DNA from 2 places in the Kitasatospora sp. NPDC034035 genome. Region 1 is predicted to be linked to the other one. Evidence: riboswitches for the same ligand, from Rfam matches in the RefSeq annotation. Region 1 holds a riboswitch; the other holds the start of a gene.

Region 1 (7,148 bases):
AACCCCTTGAGGATGTGGAAAAGGTGGAGGGTCCTGACGCAGGGTCAGTTGCTCTTGGGATCGAGGGCGTCGCGCAGCCCGTCGCCGAGCAGGTTGAAGGCGAGCACGGTAAGGAAGATCGCCACGCCGGGGACCACCATGTACTGGGGGTCCACCTGGTAGTACCGGATCGCGTCCTGGAGCATCCCGCCCCAGGAGGCCTGCGGAGGCTGGATGCCGACACCGAGGAAGCTCAGCCCGGCCTCGAAGAGGATGTTGGTCGGGATCAGCAGGGTCGAGTAGACCAGGATCGGACCGACCAGGTTGGGCAGCAGCTCCTTGAACAGGATGAACGGGCCCCGGGCGCCCAGGCTGCGGGCCGCGTGGACGAACTCCCGCTCGCGCAGCGAGAGGGTCTGGCCGCGCACGATCCGGCCCATGTAGGGCCAGTTGAAGAAGCCGATCACGAAGATCAGCACCAGGATGTGCAGCGGCAGGCCGTGCAGGCCGAACGCACCGCCCTGCAGCGAGGTCGAGATCGCGATCGCGAAGAGCAGCAGCGGGAACGCCAGGAAAACGTCCATCACACGGCTGATCAGGGTGTCCACCCAGCCGCCGTAGTAGCCGGCCATGATGCCGAGCACGGTGCCGATGGTGTTGGACAGCACGGTCGCGCCGAAGGCGACCAGCAGGGAGACCCAGGAGCCCTCGATCACGCGGGTCAGCAGGTCGCGGCCCTGCAGCGGGTCGACGCCGAGCGGGTGGGACCCGCTCATGCCGCCCCAGTCGCCGAGCGGCAGGCCGCCGAGGTCGGCGTCCAGCAGGTCCTGGTGGAGGGCGTCCGGGTCGAGCCCGAACATCGACTCGATCGGCTTGGCCAGCACGGCGAGCAGGATCAGCAGGATCACCACGACGCCGCCGGCGACGGCGGCCTTGTCCCGCTTGAAGCGGGTCCAGGCGATCTGGCCGAGGGAGCGGCCCTCGATCTTCTTGGCCGGGCTCGCGGCGGCGGGTGCCTCCGGCTCGTTCCCGGCGGTTGTGACGGATGCGGTCATGGTCAGTTGGTCCCCTCGCCGACGGTGGCCGGCCCACGGGTGCCGGGCGCCGGCTTCGGCGGTGCGGCTGCGGACGTGCGGAGGTGCGTAGAAGCGGGTGGGCGCGGCAGTGCGTCGTGCACAGGCACTGCCACCACGCGGGATGGGCGTCGCGTGGTCGAACGGGTCGGCGTGCGCGCTCACCTTTGTGGGGTTCCAGTACGCGCGGTGCGTTGCGCAGAACTCTCTGCCATCCGAACTGGCTTACGCCAGACCTGACAACCGACAGATGCCCAACTGTGATCTGCAGGCATGCACCTCCCGGGCCTTCGGCATATCCCTCTTCACACGTCTGTAACATGCATGTCAAGATGGCCGGACGGCGCAATTCGGAAATTCGTCCGGAAAGCATCGAAGCCGACTTGACGGACAATCAAGTCGGCTTCGGCTTCGGCCTCAAGGCCCGGGATTTACGGCGGGAACGGGCCCTGAAGGACCGGGTTCGGCAGGACCGGGTTCGGCAATCAGCGCCCGGGGTAGCCGGGCCACGGCCGCTGCGGCTGTTGGGGCTGGGGCTGCTGCTGCCAGCCCTGCGCGGGCGGCTGCGTGCCGTAGGCCCATCCCGGCGTCGGCTGCCCCGACATCGACTGCCCCGGGTACGCGGGCGGCGGCACCGGCGGGTACGGACCGGTCGCCGGGCGGCCGGCCTCCCGGTCGAAGAACGGCCGCGCGTTGGCGCGCATCCACAGCGCCACCGGGTCGTACTCGTCCGACATCGCCACCGTGGACACCGCGAGCCCCTCCGGGGCCACCGCGATCGCCCGCTGCATCAGCGCGCGCACCGCCTCCACCGCGGGCGGCGAACTCTCGTACAGGTCCAGGCCGATCGCCAGGTACGGCTCCCCCACCGCCGGCTGCACCCACGCCCGGCGCAGCGCCCGGACCGCGCGCACCTCGCCGGCCTGCCGCTCCAGCAGCGCGAAGAACGGCTGGGCGTTGACCTGCGGCTCGCTCAGCTTCAGCGGACCGGCCGGCAGCCGGTCCAGGCCCGCGGCGACCCGCCGCAGGTCGGCCCAGGGCACGCCGACGCCGCCGCCGGGCGCGTGCGGGTTCAGCCACAGGCCCCAGCGGGTGCGGTACAGCGAGCCGGCGATCTCCCGGCCGGAGACGACCTCGTGGGCCCGCCCCCAGCCGGAGGCGGCCAGCTGCTCGGGCGAGGTGACGGCCGGCGCGTAGCCGTGGCCGCTGATCTCCATGTTCCCGTACTGCGCGTCAGGACTGCCCGGCGTGCCGTGCCAGAGCAGCATCCAGACCCGGCCGTCCGCCAGCGCGTGCAGCAGGCGCTCGTACGCGTCGTAGCGCTCCGGCGCGACCTCGCGCAGGGCGTGCTCCAACACGCCGGGATCCGCTCCCGGGCGCCCGGCCGGTGCCTGGCCCCAGGGCCCCGGCACCCCGCCCGCTCCCGTTCCCGCACTCATGCGCCCACCTCGCCGCGCCTCTTTCCTCGAACCACCGGCCGTCGGCCGTCTGCACGCACCCTATGGCGCGGCACCGGCCACCGCCACGGCGACGTGCCTTGGATACGAACCCCGCTCACACCCGCGTGTAGAAAGGCATGACCCGGGTGAGCAGCCACTCGACCACCGGGTCGTCGGCGAGGTCGAGCAGTACGAGGTGGACGCCGCCCGGCAGCGGCGCGGTTCCCAGCGCTCGGCCGAGCGCGTCGTTCACCGCGGCCGGGTCGGCCGGGGCCGCCGGATCCAACTGGACGCCCACGAACATCACGGTCGGCTCGCCCTCGATGCTGGCCAGCGCCCGGCGGGCGGTCAACACCCCGGGAAGGGCCGACAGTTCGGCCCGGCAGGCGGCCAGGAAGTGCTCCGGGTCCTCGCCCGGCACCGGCTCGCGCAGCGCCACCCGGCCGCCGGTAGGCGCCGCCGGGTCCTCGGCGGCCTCCCACCGGTCCTGGCGCGGACCGCGGCGCAGCTCGGCCACGCCCTGCGGCGGCACCGGGATGCCCACCGCCGCGTCCGGGTTCACCGCGATGCCCACGCCCAGCGGCAGCCCGCGGGCGAACTCCCAGACCGGCGCGATCGCGAAGGCCATTCCCGGCGCCTGCTGCAGGAACACCTCCTGCGAGGAGAACACCGGTACGTACGGGTCGCCGCCCAGTTCGATGGTCGGCAGGTCCAGCGACTGCCCCTGCGGGTCGGCCCCGCCGGGCAGCGGCACCCACACCTGGCTGCGGGCCAGCACCTCGATCACCCGCGGCGTCGCGCCCGGGTCGCCCAGGGCCGCGGTCAGCACCTGCTCCAGCTCGTTGGCCGGCCACGTGCCGCCCGCCGGCGCCCCCTCCGGGCCGCCCCACCCCTGCTGCTGCTCCACCGGGTACCCCATGCGCCGCCGATTCCGCCCTCTGCCGGTCGGCCGCCCTCTGCTGCGCCGACGCGGAGCAGTCTAGGGCTCGTGTTCGCCTCTGTGTCGTGTGACCGGCTCCCCCCTAGTCGTGTGACCGGCTCCCCTCTCACCGTGTGACCGGGTCCCCTCTCCCTTCCTCGTCCGGGACGTGCCATGATGTGCGCGTCCGACGGCATGCGCCGCGGGCCCCACAACTCCATACCGGCCGCTCGAACCCGCGCGGGAGAGCCCGGAGTGCCGCACCAGTGAGTGAGTGTGTGAGTGGCACAGCCGGCGCCGAAGGAGCAAGTCCTCCCCGGAATCTCTCAGGCCCCCCTACCGCACGGGTTAGGCACATCTGGAAAGCGGCGCGCGGCCCTGTCGCGCGCCCACCCACGGTGCAAGCCGCCATGCTGTCCTGGATGCTGGAAACAGCTGCGGGCCGGCGGGCGGTGAAGCTCTCAGGTTCGACGACAGATGGGGAGACCCACGCCGCCGCATGCCCGCGCGCAGGGTCGGCCCCCGAGAGGGTCCGGTCCGGCGCGTGCACCCATGAGTGCCCCGACCGAGGAGTTCCTGGCCATGTCGTCCCTCCGCCTGACCGCGCTCGACGCGCTGCACCGCGCCCTCGGCGCGACCATGACCGACTTCGCCGGCTGGGACATGCCGCTGCGCTACGGCAGCGAGCGCGAGGAGCACCTCGCCGTCCGCACCAAGGCCGGCCTGTTCGACCTCTCCCACATGGGCGAGATCACCGTCACCGGTCCGCAGGCCGGCGAGATGCTGGACCACGCGCTGGTCGGCTTCGTCTCCGCGCTGGGTGAGCTGCGCGCCCGCTACACCATGATCTGCGCCGAGGACGGCGGCATCCTGGACGACCTGATCGTCTACCGCCTGCGCGAGGACGCCTTCCTGGTCGTCGCCAACGCCTCGAACGCCCAGCTGGTCCTCGACGAGCTGATCGCCCGCGCCAAGGGCTTCGACGCCGTCGTCACCGACGACCGCGACACCTACGCGCTGATCGCCGTCCAGGGCCCGGAGTCCACCGCGATCCTGGCCGAGACCACCGACGCCGACCTGCCCGGCCTCAAGTACTACGCGATCCTCCCGGCCCACGTGGCCGGCCGCGAGGTGCTGCTGGCCCGCACCGGCTACACCGGCGAGGACGGCTTCGAGATCTTCTGCCACCCGGTCGACGCCGAGGAGATCTGGCAGGCGCTGACCGCCGCCGGCGAGGGCCGCGGCCTGGTCGCGTGCGGCCTTTCCTGCCGCGACACGCTGCGCCTGGAGGCGGGCATGCCGCTGTACGGGCACGAGCTGTCCACCGACCTCACCCCGTTCGACGCCGGCCTGGGCCGCGTCGTCCGCTTCGACAAGACCACCAACGAGGGCGCCTTCGTCGGCCGCAAGGCGCTGGAGCAGGCCGCCGCCGCGGCCGAGGCCAACCCGCCGCGGGTGCTGGTCGGCCTGGTCTCCGAGGGCAAGCGCGTCCCGCGCGCCGAGTACACCGTGGTCTCCGCCGACGGCGCCCCGATCGGCCGGATCACCTCCGGCGCGCCGTCCCCGACGCTGGGACAGCCGATCGCGATGGCCTACGTCGACGCGGCCCACGCCGCCCCCGGCACCACCGTCGCGGTGGACGTGCGCGGCAAGCACGAGCCGGTCCGGGTCGTGGCGCTGCCGTTCTACAAGCGCGCCCGCTGAGCGCCCGCCGAGCGCCCCGCCGACACCCGCCTTTCCCCATACCCGCACGTCGAAGCCGTCCACGCGGCGGCCCGCTTCGCCGTACCCGCTTCCCATCCTGGAGAATGACGCCATGAGCAACCCCCAGCACCTGCAGTACACCAAGGAGCACGAGTGGCTCACCGCCGCTGAGGACGGTGTCTCCACCATCGGCATCACCAAGCACGCCGCCGACGCGCTCGGTGACATCGTCTACGTGCAGCTGCCGGCCGTCGGCGACGCCGTGACCGCCGGCGAGACCTGTGGCGAGCTGGAGTCCACCAAGTCGGTCAGCGACCTGTACTCCCCGGTGACCGGCGAGGTCGTCGAGGTCAACCAGGACGTCCTGGACGACAACGGCCTGGTCAACAGCGCCCCCTTCGAGGGTGGCTGGCTGTTCAAGGTGCGCGTGGAGTCCACCGACGAGCTGCTCAGCGCGGACGAGTACGACGCGCTCACCCACAGCAGCTGACCCGCTCGTGATCGGGCGGGCCGCAGCACAGCGGCCCGCCCTCCCCCGCCGTCCCTCCGCTCTCCTCCCCGGGAAGACCACACCATGACGGTTCTCAACCAGTCCCTGCACGCCCTCGACCCGGAGATCGCCGCCGCGGTCGACGCCGAGCTGCACCGCCAGCAGACCACCCTGGAGATGATCGCCTCCGAGAACTTCGCCCCGGTGGCGGTCATGGAGGCCCAGGGCTCGGTGCTCACCAACAAGTACGCCGAGGGCTACCCCGGCCGTCGCTACTACGGCGGCTGCGAGCACGTCGACGTGGTCGAGCAGATCGCGATCGACCGCATCAAGGCCCTGTTCGGCGCCGAGCACGCCAACGTGCAGCCGCACTCGGGCGCGCAGGCCAACGCCGCCGCGATGTTCGCGCTGATCCAGCCGGGCGACACCATCCTGGGCCTGGACCTGGCCCACGGCGGTCACCTGACCCACGGCATGAAGATCAACTTCTCCGGCAAGCTCTACAACGTGGTCGCGTACCACGTCGACGAGAAGACCGGCCAGGTCGACATGGCCGAGGTCGAGCGCCTCGCCAAGGAGCACCAGCCGAAGCTGATCATCGCCGGCTGGTCCGCCTACCCGCGCCAGCTGGACTTCGCCGAGTTCCGCCGGGTCGCCGACGAGGTCGGCGCGCTGCTCATGGTGGACATGGCGCACTTCGCCGGCCTGGTGGCCGCCGGGCTGCACCCGAACCCGGTGCCCTACGCGGACGTGGTCACCACCACCACCCACAAGACCCTGGGCGGCCCGCGCGGCGGCGTCATCCTGTCCAAGGCCGAGTACGCGAAGAAGATCAACTCCGCGGTCTTCCCCGGCCAGCAGGGCGGCCCGCTCGAGCACGTGATCGCCGGCAAGGCGGTCGCCTTCAAGGTCGCGGCCTCGGAGGAGTTCAAGGAGCGCCAGCAGCGCACCCTGGACGGTGCCCGGATCCTGGCCGAGCGCCTGCTGCAGGCCGACGTCGCCGAGGCCGGCGCGTCCGTCCTGTCCGGCGGCACCGACGTGCACCTGGTCCTGGTCGACCTGCGCAACAGCGAGCTCGACGGCCAGCAGGCCGAGGACCGCCTGCACGAGGTCGGCATCACCGTCAACCGCAACGCCATCCCGAACGACCCGCGCCCGCCGATGGTCACCTCGGGCCTGCGTATCGGCACCCCGGCCCTGGCCACCCGCGGCTTCCAGGCCGAGGACTTCCGCGAGGTCGCCGACATCATCGCCGAGGCGCTCAAGCCCGCCTTCGACGAGACCGTCGCCGACGCCCTGAAGGCCCGCGTCACCGCGCTGGCCGAGAAGTACCCGCTGTACCCGAACCTCTGATCACTTCGGTGATCGTCCGGGCCGGGTGACCGGCCTCACCCCGCCGCGACACCTGGGGCTCCGGGGCACCGCGCACACTGGTAAGTGCGCGCGGTGCCCCGAGCCGTGTCGGCCCCCGCCCGCAAGTACTTCCACGAGACCAGACAAGGACGTCCCCCGTGGCCATCAGCGTCTTCGACCTCTTCTCCATC
Region 2 (7,148 bases), on a different contig from region 1:
GCCTGGCAGCTCGCCCAGAACTCCCGGATCCGCCAACAGCCCAGACTGCTGACCTTCCCAGGCCAGTACGCGACGGCGCTCTGGCTGCACAGCCCCGACACCGGCCCGGCCGCCGACCTGCTGATCCCGCTCGCCCCGGCCCCGCTCGGCGTCACCGCCCACCGCGCCTACCCGGCCGCCGAACTGCTGCCGCTGCTCGCCCGGGCCCCGCTCGCCAGGCCGCTGCTCCTCGGCTCCTCCTGAACCACCCGTATCCGCACGGGCCGCCGGACCACCGCCCGGCGGCCCTCCGTCGTGCCCGCGCACCCGGGCCCGGGTGCATCACCCGAACGGCGACCACCGGAACGGGCCATCCCCCATGGCCTGATCGGGCCATCCACCGCCTGACCCACCGGTGCGCGATTTCCCCCTGCCCCCACCTGAACGGGTGATCTCTGCCCGGGAGTTGTGGCGCATGTCACGAAATCGCTGCGCGCACGTCCACGGATGCCGACACTGGGAACCAGCGTGGAAGGACCACCTGTCCTACCCACTTGAGCGCCGGTCAACACCTGGTCGGCGTGCGGACAGGATCCGACTACCGCGGCGGCCTCCGGACGGCACGACCTCCGGCGACCGCACCACGGGGAGGATCGCAGAGCGAAGCGAGGGTACGCGTATGTGCCAGCACCGTCCTGAGTGCCCATCGGCCGAGTCCGAGGACCGCGAAGCGGCCGTGTCGGTGGCCTGCCACCCGGAGCAGGGCTGGAGCCTGCTCTGCAACGGCGTCGTCCTGTTCGAGGACACCGGAGAGCTGCTGCCGGACGGCCGGGTGATCGCGCCGCGCCGACCCGTCGCCCACGCGGCCTGACCACCCGGTCCCCGGCCGTACGCCGGGCGCGACCGCACCGCGGTCCCGACCGTACGGCCGGCCCGGACACCGACTCGAGGCAGTACGGGCAGGGCCCCGGCGGAGAGTTCCGCCGGGGCCCTGCCGTTCGTCCGGACGCCGTGGCGCCCGGCTCCGTCAGACGCCGTACTCGTCCAGCGGCGGGCAGGAGCAGACCAGGTTGCGGTCGCCGTACGCGCCGTCGATCCGGCTCACCGGCGGCCAGTACTTGTCCGCCGGGTTCACGCCCGCCGGGAAGACCGCGTCCTGCCGCGAGTAGCCGTGCGCCCAGTCGCCGGCCAGCTCGGCGGCGGTGTGCGGGGCGTTGCGCAGCGGGTTGTCGTCGGCGGCCCACTCGCCCGAGCCGACCTTGTCGATCTCGGCCCGGATCTCGATCATCGCGTCGCAGAACCGGTCGATCTCGTGCAGGTCCTCGGACTCGGTCGGCTCGATCATCAGCGTGCCGGCCACCGGGAAGGACATCGTCGGCGCGTGGAAGCCGTAGTCGATCAGGCGCTTGGCGATGTCGTCCACCGTCACGCCCGTCTCCTTGGTCAGCGGGCGCAGGTCGATGATGCACTCGTGCGCGACCAGCCCGCCCGGGCCGGTGTAGAGCACCGGGAAGTGCGGCGCGAGGCGCTTGGCGATGTAGTTGGCGTTCAGCACCGCGACCTGCGTCGCGCGCTTGAGGCCCTCGCCGCCCATCAGCCGGACGTACGCCCAGGAGATCGGCAGGATCGCCGCCGAGCCCCACGGCGCGGCCGAGATCGGGCCGACACCGGTGGCCGGGCCGGCCTCCGACTGCAGCGGGTGGTTCGGCAGGTACGGCGCCAGGTGGGCGCGCACCGCGACCGGGCCGACGCCCGGGCCGCCACCGCCGTGCGGGATGCAGAAGGTCTTGTGCAGGTTCAGGTGCGAGACGTCCGCGCCGAACTTGCCCGGCTTGGCGAGGCCGACCAGGGCGTTCAGGTTGGCGCCGTCCACGTACACCTGGCCGCCGGCCTCGTGCACCATCGCGCAGATCTCGGTGATCTGGGTCTCGTACACGCCGTGGGTCGACGGGTAGGTGACCATCAGCACCGACAGGTTGTCGCGGTGCTGCTCGATCTTGGCCTTCAGGTCCTCGACGTCCACGTCGCCGTCGACCAGGGTCTTCACCACGACCACGCGCATGCCGGCCATCACCGCGGAGGCCGCGTTGGTGCCGTGCGCGGAGGACGGGATCAGGCAGACGTCGCGCTGGGTGTCGCCGTTGCCGTGGTGGTAGGCGCGGACGGCCAGCAGGCCGGCCAGCTCGCCCTGCGAGCCCGCGTTCGGCTGGATCGACACGGCGTCGTAGCCGGTCACCTCGACCAGTTGCTGCTCCAGCTGGCGGATCAGGGTCAGGTAGCCCTGGGCCTGGTCGATCGGCGCGAAGGGGTGGAGCTGGCCGAACTCCGGCCAGGTCACGGCCTCCATCTCGGTGGTCGCGTTGAGCTTCATGGTGCAGGAGCCCAGCGGGATCATGCCCCGGTCCAGCGCGTAGTCCCGGTCCGACAGGCGGCGCAGGTAGCGCAGCATGGCGGTCTCCGAGCGGTGGCTGTGGAAGACCGGGTGGGTCAGGTACTCGTCGTCGCGCAGGAGCGCGGCCGGCAGCGCCTCGGCGCCCTCGGCCACCTCGACCGCCTCGACGCCGAACGCGGCCCAGACGCCGGCCAGGTGCTCGCGGGTGGTGGTCTCGTCGGCGGAGACGGAGATCCGGTCCGCGCCGTCCTGGTGGACGTTGATGCCGTTGGCGCGGGCGGCGGCGGCGATCTCGGCGGCGCGGCCCGGGACGACGGCGGTGACGGTGTCGAAGAACTCGCCGTGCAGCAGCTCGACGCCGCCGGCCCGCAGGCCCTCGGCGAGGGCGGCGGCGTAGCGGTGGGTGCGGCGGGCGATGTCGGCCAGGCCGTCCGGGCCGTGGTAGACGGCGTACATGGAGGCCATCACGGCGAGCAGCACCTGGGCGGTGCAGATGTTGCTGGTGGCCTTCTCGCGGCGGATGTGCTGCTCGCGGGTCTGCAGCGCGAGGCGGTAGGCGCGGTTGCCGTCGGAGTCGACGGACACGCCGACCAGGCGGCCGGGCAGCGAGCGGGCGTACTCGGCGCGCACCGAGAGGTAGCCGGCGTGCGGGCCGCCGAAGCCCATCGGCACGCCGAAGCGCTGCGAGGTGCCGCAGGCGATGTCGGCGCCCAGCGAGCCGGGGGACTTGAGCAGGGTCAGCGCCAGCAGGTCGGCGGCGACGGCGACGATCGCGCCCAGGCCGTGCGCCTGCTCGATCACCGGGGCGAGGTCGCGGACCACACCGGTGGCGCCCGGGTACTGCAGCAGCACGCCGAAGACACCGCGCTCGGCGATCTCGGCCGGGATGCCCTCGGACAGGTCGGCGACGACGACCTCGACACCGGTCGGCACCGCGCGGGTCTCGATCACCGCGATGGTCTGCGGCAGGGTCTCGGCGTCGACCAGGAACACGCCGCCCTTGACCTTGGTGACGCGGCGGGCCAGTGCCATCGCCTCGGCGGCCGCGGTGCCCTCGTCCAGCAGCGAGGAGCCGGAGGTCGGCAGGCCGGTCAGGTCGGAGACCACGGTCTGGAAGTTGAGCAGCGCCTCCAGGCGGCCCTGCGAGATCTCCGGCTGATACGGGGTGTAGGCGGTGTACCAGGCCGGGTTCTCCATGACGTTGCGCAGGATCACCGGCGGGGTGAAGGTGCCGTAGTAGCCCAGGCCGATCATCGGCTGGAGCACCCGGTTGTGGCCGGCCAGCTCGCGCAGCTCGGCGAGGACCTGGGCCTCGGTCCGGCCGGCGGGCAGGTCCAGGGCGGTGATGGAGCGGATCGCCTCGGGCACGGCGGTGGCGGCGAGCTCGTCCAGCGAGCCGTAGCCGACGGACGCCAGCATCTTCTCCTGCGCGGCGGCGTCGGGGCCGATGTGGCGGTTCTCGAAGGGGCTGGCCAGCTCAAGCTCGGTGAGGGTCGAGGCGCTGGTGGGGCGTCCCGCGTTCGGCTGGGCGTTCATGGTGGTCGAGGCCTCCTGGTCACGGACCGGCGGGGGTACGCGCGCCGACCGGCCTTCCCCGCTGCGGACAGCGAATGAGCCATGGCGGGCGGACCCGACAGGCCTCCCCCTCTGTCATCGGGACCTGAGAGCTTCGCCCGCACGGTGCGCTGTGGGCGCTCCGTCGGCTTGCACCGTCGGTGAGGGTGGTGGTCGCCGGCTTCTGTGCCGAGACTCCTGCCCTGCTTTCCAGAGTGACCTACCCCACACGGTACGGATGCCTGAGAGATTCCGGGGAGGAGTTGCTCCTTCGGCGCCCCGACCAGCGCTTTTCGCGGTCGGAGACTCTCCCGAGCGGGCTCTGCGGTCGCCGCCCAGGGTACCAGCGGGAGGCCGTCGGATCACGGGTGCTTCGGGTCACCCCGGGTCTACGCGCGTCCCCCGGACGGCTCAGCCCGCAGCCCGTCCGGCGCACCCCGGTCGCGCCCGTCCGATTCATGGCATTTGGTGTGAAGTGGCGGACGGCACGGGTACTCCGGCCGACTTCCTGTGGGAGTTCCGCAGGCTCAGCGCACTGGAGGAAAGAGTGCAGACCGACATCGACCCCCGGGACCTCATCGGCCACAAGGCGGTCGACCGCAACGGAGACAAGATCGGCACGGTCGACGAGGTGTACCTGGACGACGCCACCGGCCAGCCCGAGTGGGCCGCCGTCCGGACCGGCATCTTCGGCCGGGACGCCTTCGTCCCGCTCACCACGAGCGAGTTCTCCGGCGACGAGCTCCGGGTGCCGTACGACAAGTCGCTGGTCAAGGAGTCCCCCGACTTCGGCGTGGGCCAGCACCTGTCCCCCTCCCAGGAGCTCCAGCTCTACCGCTACTACGGCCTCGACACCCGAGCGGAGGACCACCCGGGCGGCGAGGACGGCGGCCACGCCGCGCAGTCCGACCTCGACTTCGGCGTCACCCCCGCCGCCGCCGCGGTCGCCGCCAAGCCGCACGCCTTCCACTCCCCCGAGCCCGAGAGCACCAGCGCGACCACCGCCGTAACCGCCATGGAGAGCAACATGCGGACCCTCAGCACCCCTGCTCCCGCCACGGCTTCCCCGGCGCCCATCACGGAACCCAAGCTGCACCCGATGCCGGCGGCGACCACCCACGCACGCGGCTCGGGGGCCGACTCCTCCGCTCCCGGCAACCCGATCGAGATCACCTGCCGCGAGGAGCGTCTGGAGGTCACCACCGAGTGGCACAACGTGGGCACCGCGAAGCTGCGCAAGTACGTGACGACCGAGCAGGTCGAGCGCCGCGTCCCGGTGGTCCGCGAGCGCATCCGGGTCGAGCGGATCCCGGTCGGTGAGGCCGAGCGCGCCGTCCTCACCGAGAAGGAGATCGCCGAAGCCGTCGAGGAAGTCACTCTCCGTGAGGAGCGCCCGGCGGTCCGCAAGTACCTCGCCCCCATCGAGCGCGTCCGCCTGGTCGTCGAGCGCTACACCGACGAGGAAGTGATCCGGGAAGAACTCCGCCGCGAACACGTCGAGGTCCACGACCCCACCACGCCCCAGGACGCCGTCACCCCGACCCCCGACGCCTCCCGCGCCACCGGGATGCGCCCGCTCGTCTGACCCGCGATCCCCAGCAGGGCCCCGACCATCCGAGGTCGGGGCCTTCCCCTTTGCCAAAGCTTAACCGCTCGATATTTGACACTCTGAAGTATCTCCCTGCATGGTTACTTCAGTTCATTCACTATGTACGGGAGGAAGCAACCGTGAGTGAGGCACCCCAGCCCACCATCGCGGCCGAGAAGCAGAGCAGCGCCCGGGTCCTGCCGGCCCTCATCCTGGCGATGCTGTCGTTCAGTGTGGTGCAGACCGCGGTCGTCCCGATCCTGCCCTCGCTGGCCAAGGAACTGAGCGTCTCGGCCTCCAGCGTCACCTGGCTGATGACCGCCAACCTGCTCTCCGCCGCCGTGCTGACTCCCCTCCTGGGCCGCTTCGGCGACCTCCGGGGCCGTAAGCCGATGCTGCTGATCTCGCTGGCGGGCCTGGTCGCCGGTTCGGCACTGGCGGTCAGCACCCACTCCTTCACCTGGCTGGTCGTCGCCCGCGTCCTGCAGGGCGCCGGCGGTGGCGTCATGCCGCTGGCGATCAGCATCGTCCGCGACGAGCTGCCCAAGCAGAAGGTGACCGGCGGCGTCGCCGCCATCAGCGCCTCGATGGGCGTCGGCTCCGGCCTCGGCCTGGTCGCCACCGGTCTCCTGCTGGAGCACTGGAGCTACAAGTCGATCTTCTGGATGGGCCTGGTCTTCGGCCTGATCGCGGTCGCCCTGGTCGCCTTCCGGGTCCCGTCCGACCCGGTCACCGACAAGGAGGGCGGCGCCGACCCGCTCGGCGCGATCACCCTGGCGGGCTGGCTCTCCGCGCTGCTGGTCGCGGTCAGCCAGGGCAACCACTGGGGTTGGACCTCCACCAAGACCCTCGGCCTGTTCGCCGTCGCCGCCGTCGTCGCCCTGGTCTGGGGCATCATCGAGACCAAGGTCGCGCACCCGCTGGTCGACATGAAGATGATGTCCCGTCCGGCCGTGGCCTTCACCAACCTGGCGGGCCTGCTCATCGGCTTCGGCATGTACGGCTCCTTCATGGTCATCAGCAACTTCGCCCAGACCCCGGAGAAGCTGACCCACTACGGCTTCACCGCCACCGTCCTGCACGCCGGTGTCATGCTGCTGCCGTCCGCGATCGGCTCCATGGTGGCCGCCCCGCTCGGCGCGCTGCTGATCGCCCGCCGCGGCCCGCGCATGCCGCTGGTCCTCGGTGGCGTCCTCGGCGCCATCGCGATGGCCTACCTGGCCCTGCGGCACAGCCACGAGGGCGACATCTACACCGCCTCGGCGATCTTCGGCCTCGGCGTCGGCCTCGCGTTCGCCGCGATGCCGGCCTACATCAACGGCGCCGTCCCGGCCGAGCAGAGCGGCATCGCCAACGGCATGAACTCGGTGCTGCGCACCGTCGGTGGCGCGATCGGCACCGCCGTCATGGCCGCCATCCTGACCGGCGACGTCATGAAGCTGCCGCCGCAGATCCCGCTGCTGCTGCCCACCCTGGACGCGTACAAGCACGCGTTCTGGACCGCGGCCGTGGTCTGCATCATCGCCGGTGTCGTCCCGTTCCTGATCCGCACCGTCAAGCCGGCCGCTCCGCTGACCGTCGTCGGCGACTCGGCCCAGCAGGACTCCAGCGACAAGCTGGTGAAGACCGACGCCT

What was found. Region 1 has a riboswitch for glycine ahead of gcvT (glycine cleavage system aminomethyltransferase GcvT). Riboswitches for the same ligand answer to the same signal wherever they lie in the genome.
Region 2: another riboswitch for glycine. It lies ahead of gcvP (aminomethyl-transferring glycine dehydrogenase); the one in region 1 lies ahead of gcvT (glycine cleavage system aminomethyltransferase GcvT).

Annotation. Positions count from the first base shown of each region.
Region 1 is NZ_JBVISA010000006.1:291,755-298,902, reverse strand. Features, by position in the region: gene ACZ52J_RS11570 (ABC transporter permease) at 45-1,034, opposite strand; gene ACZ52J_RS11565 (enhanced serine sensitivity protein SseB C-terminal domain-containing protein) at 1,538-2,491, opposite strand; gene ACZ52J_RS11560 (enhanced serine sensitivity protein SseB C-terminal domain-containing protein) at 2,607-3,410, opposite strand; glycine riboswitch at 3,642-3,762, shown strand; gene gcvT (glycine cleavage system aminomethyltransferase GcvT) at 3,993-5,114, shown strand; gene gcvH (glycine cleavage system protein GcvH) at 5,227-5,604, shown strand; gene glyA (serine hydroxymethyltransferase) at 5,689-6,957, shown strand; gene ACZ52J_RS11540 (L-serine ammonia-lyase) at 7,116-7,148, shown strand, end outside.
Region 2 is NZ_JBVISA010000026.1:12,082-19,229, reverse strand. Features, by position in the region: gene ACZ52J_RS30280 (hypothetical protein) at 1-243, shown strand, start outside; gene ACZ52J_RS30275 (DUF5999 family protein) at 659-850, shown strand; gene gcvP (aminomethyl-transferring glycine dehydrogenase) at 1,007-3,907, opposite strand; glycine riboswitch at 4,012-4,144, opposite strand; glycine riboswitch at 4,146-4,249, opposite strand; gene ACZ52J_RS30265 (PRC and DUF2382 domain-containing protein) at 4,401-5,510, shown strand; gene ACZ52J_RS30260 (MFS transporter) at 5,654-7,148, shown strand, end outside.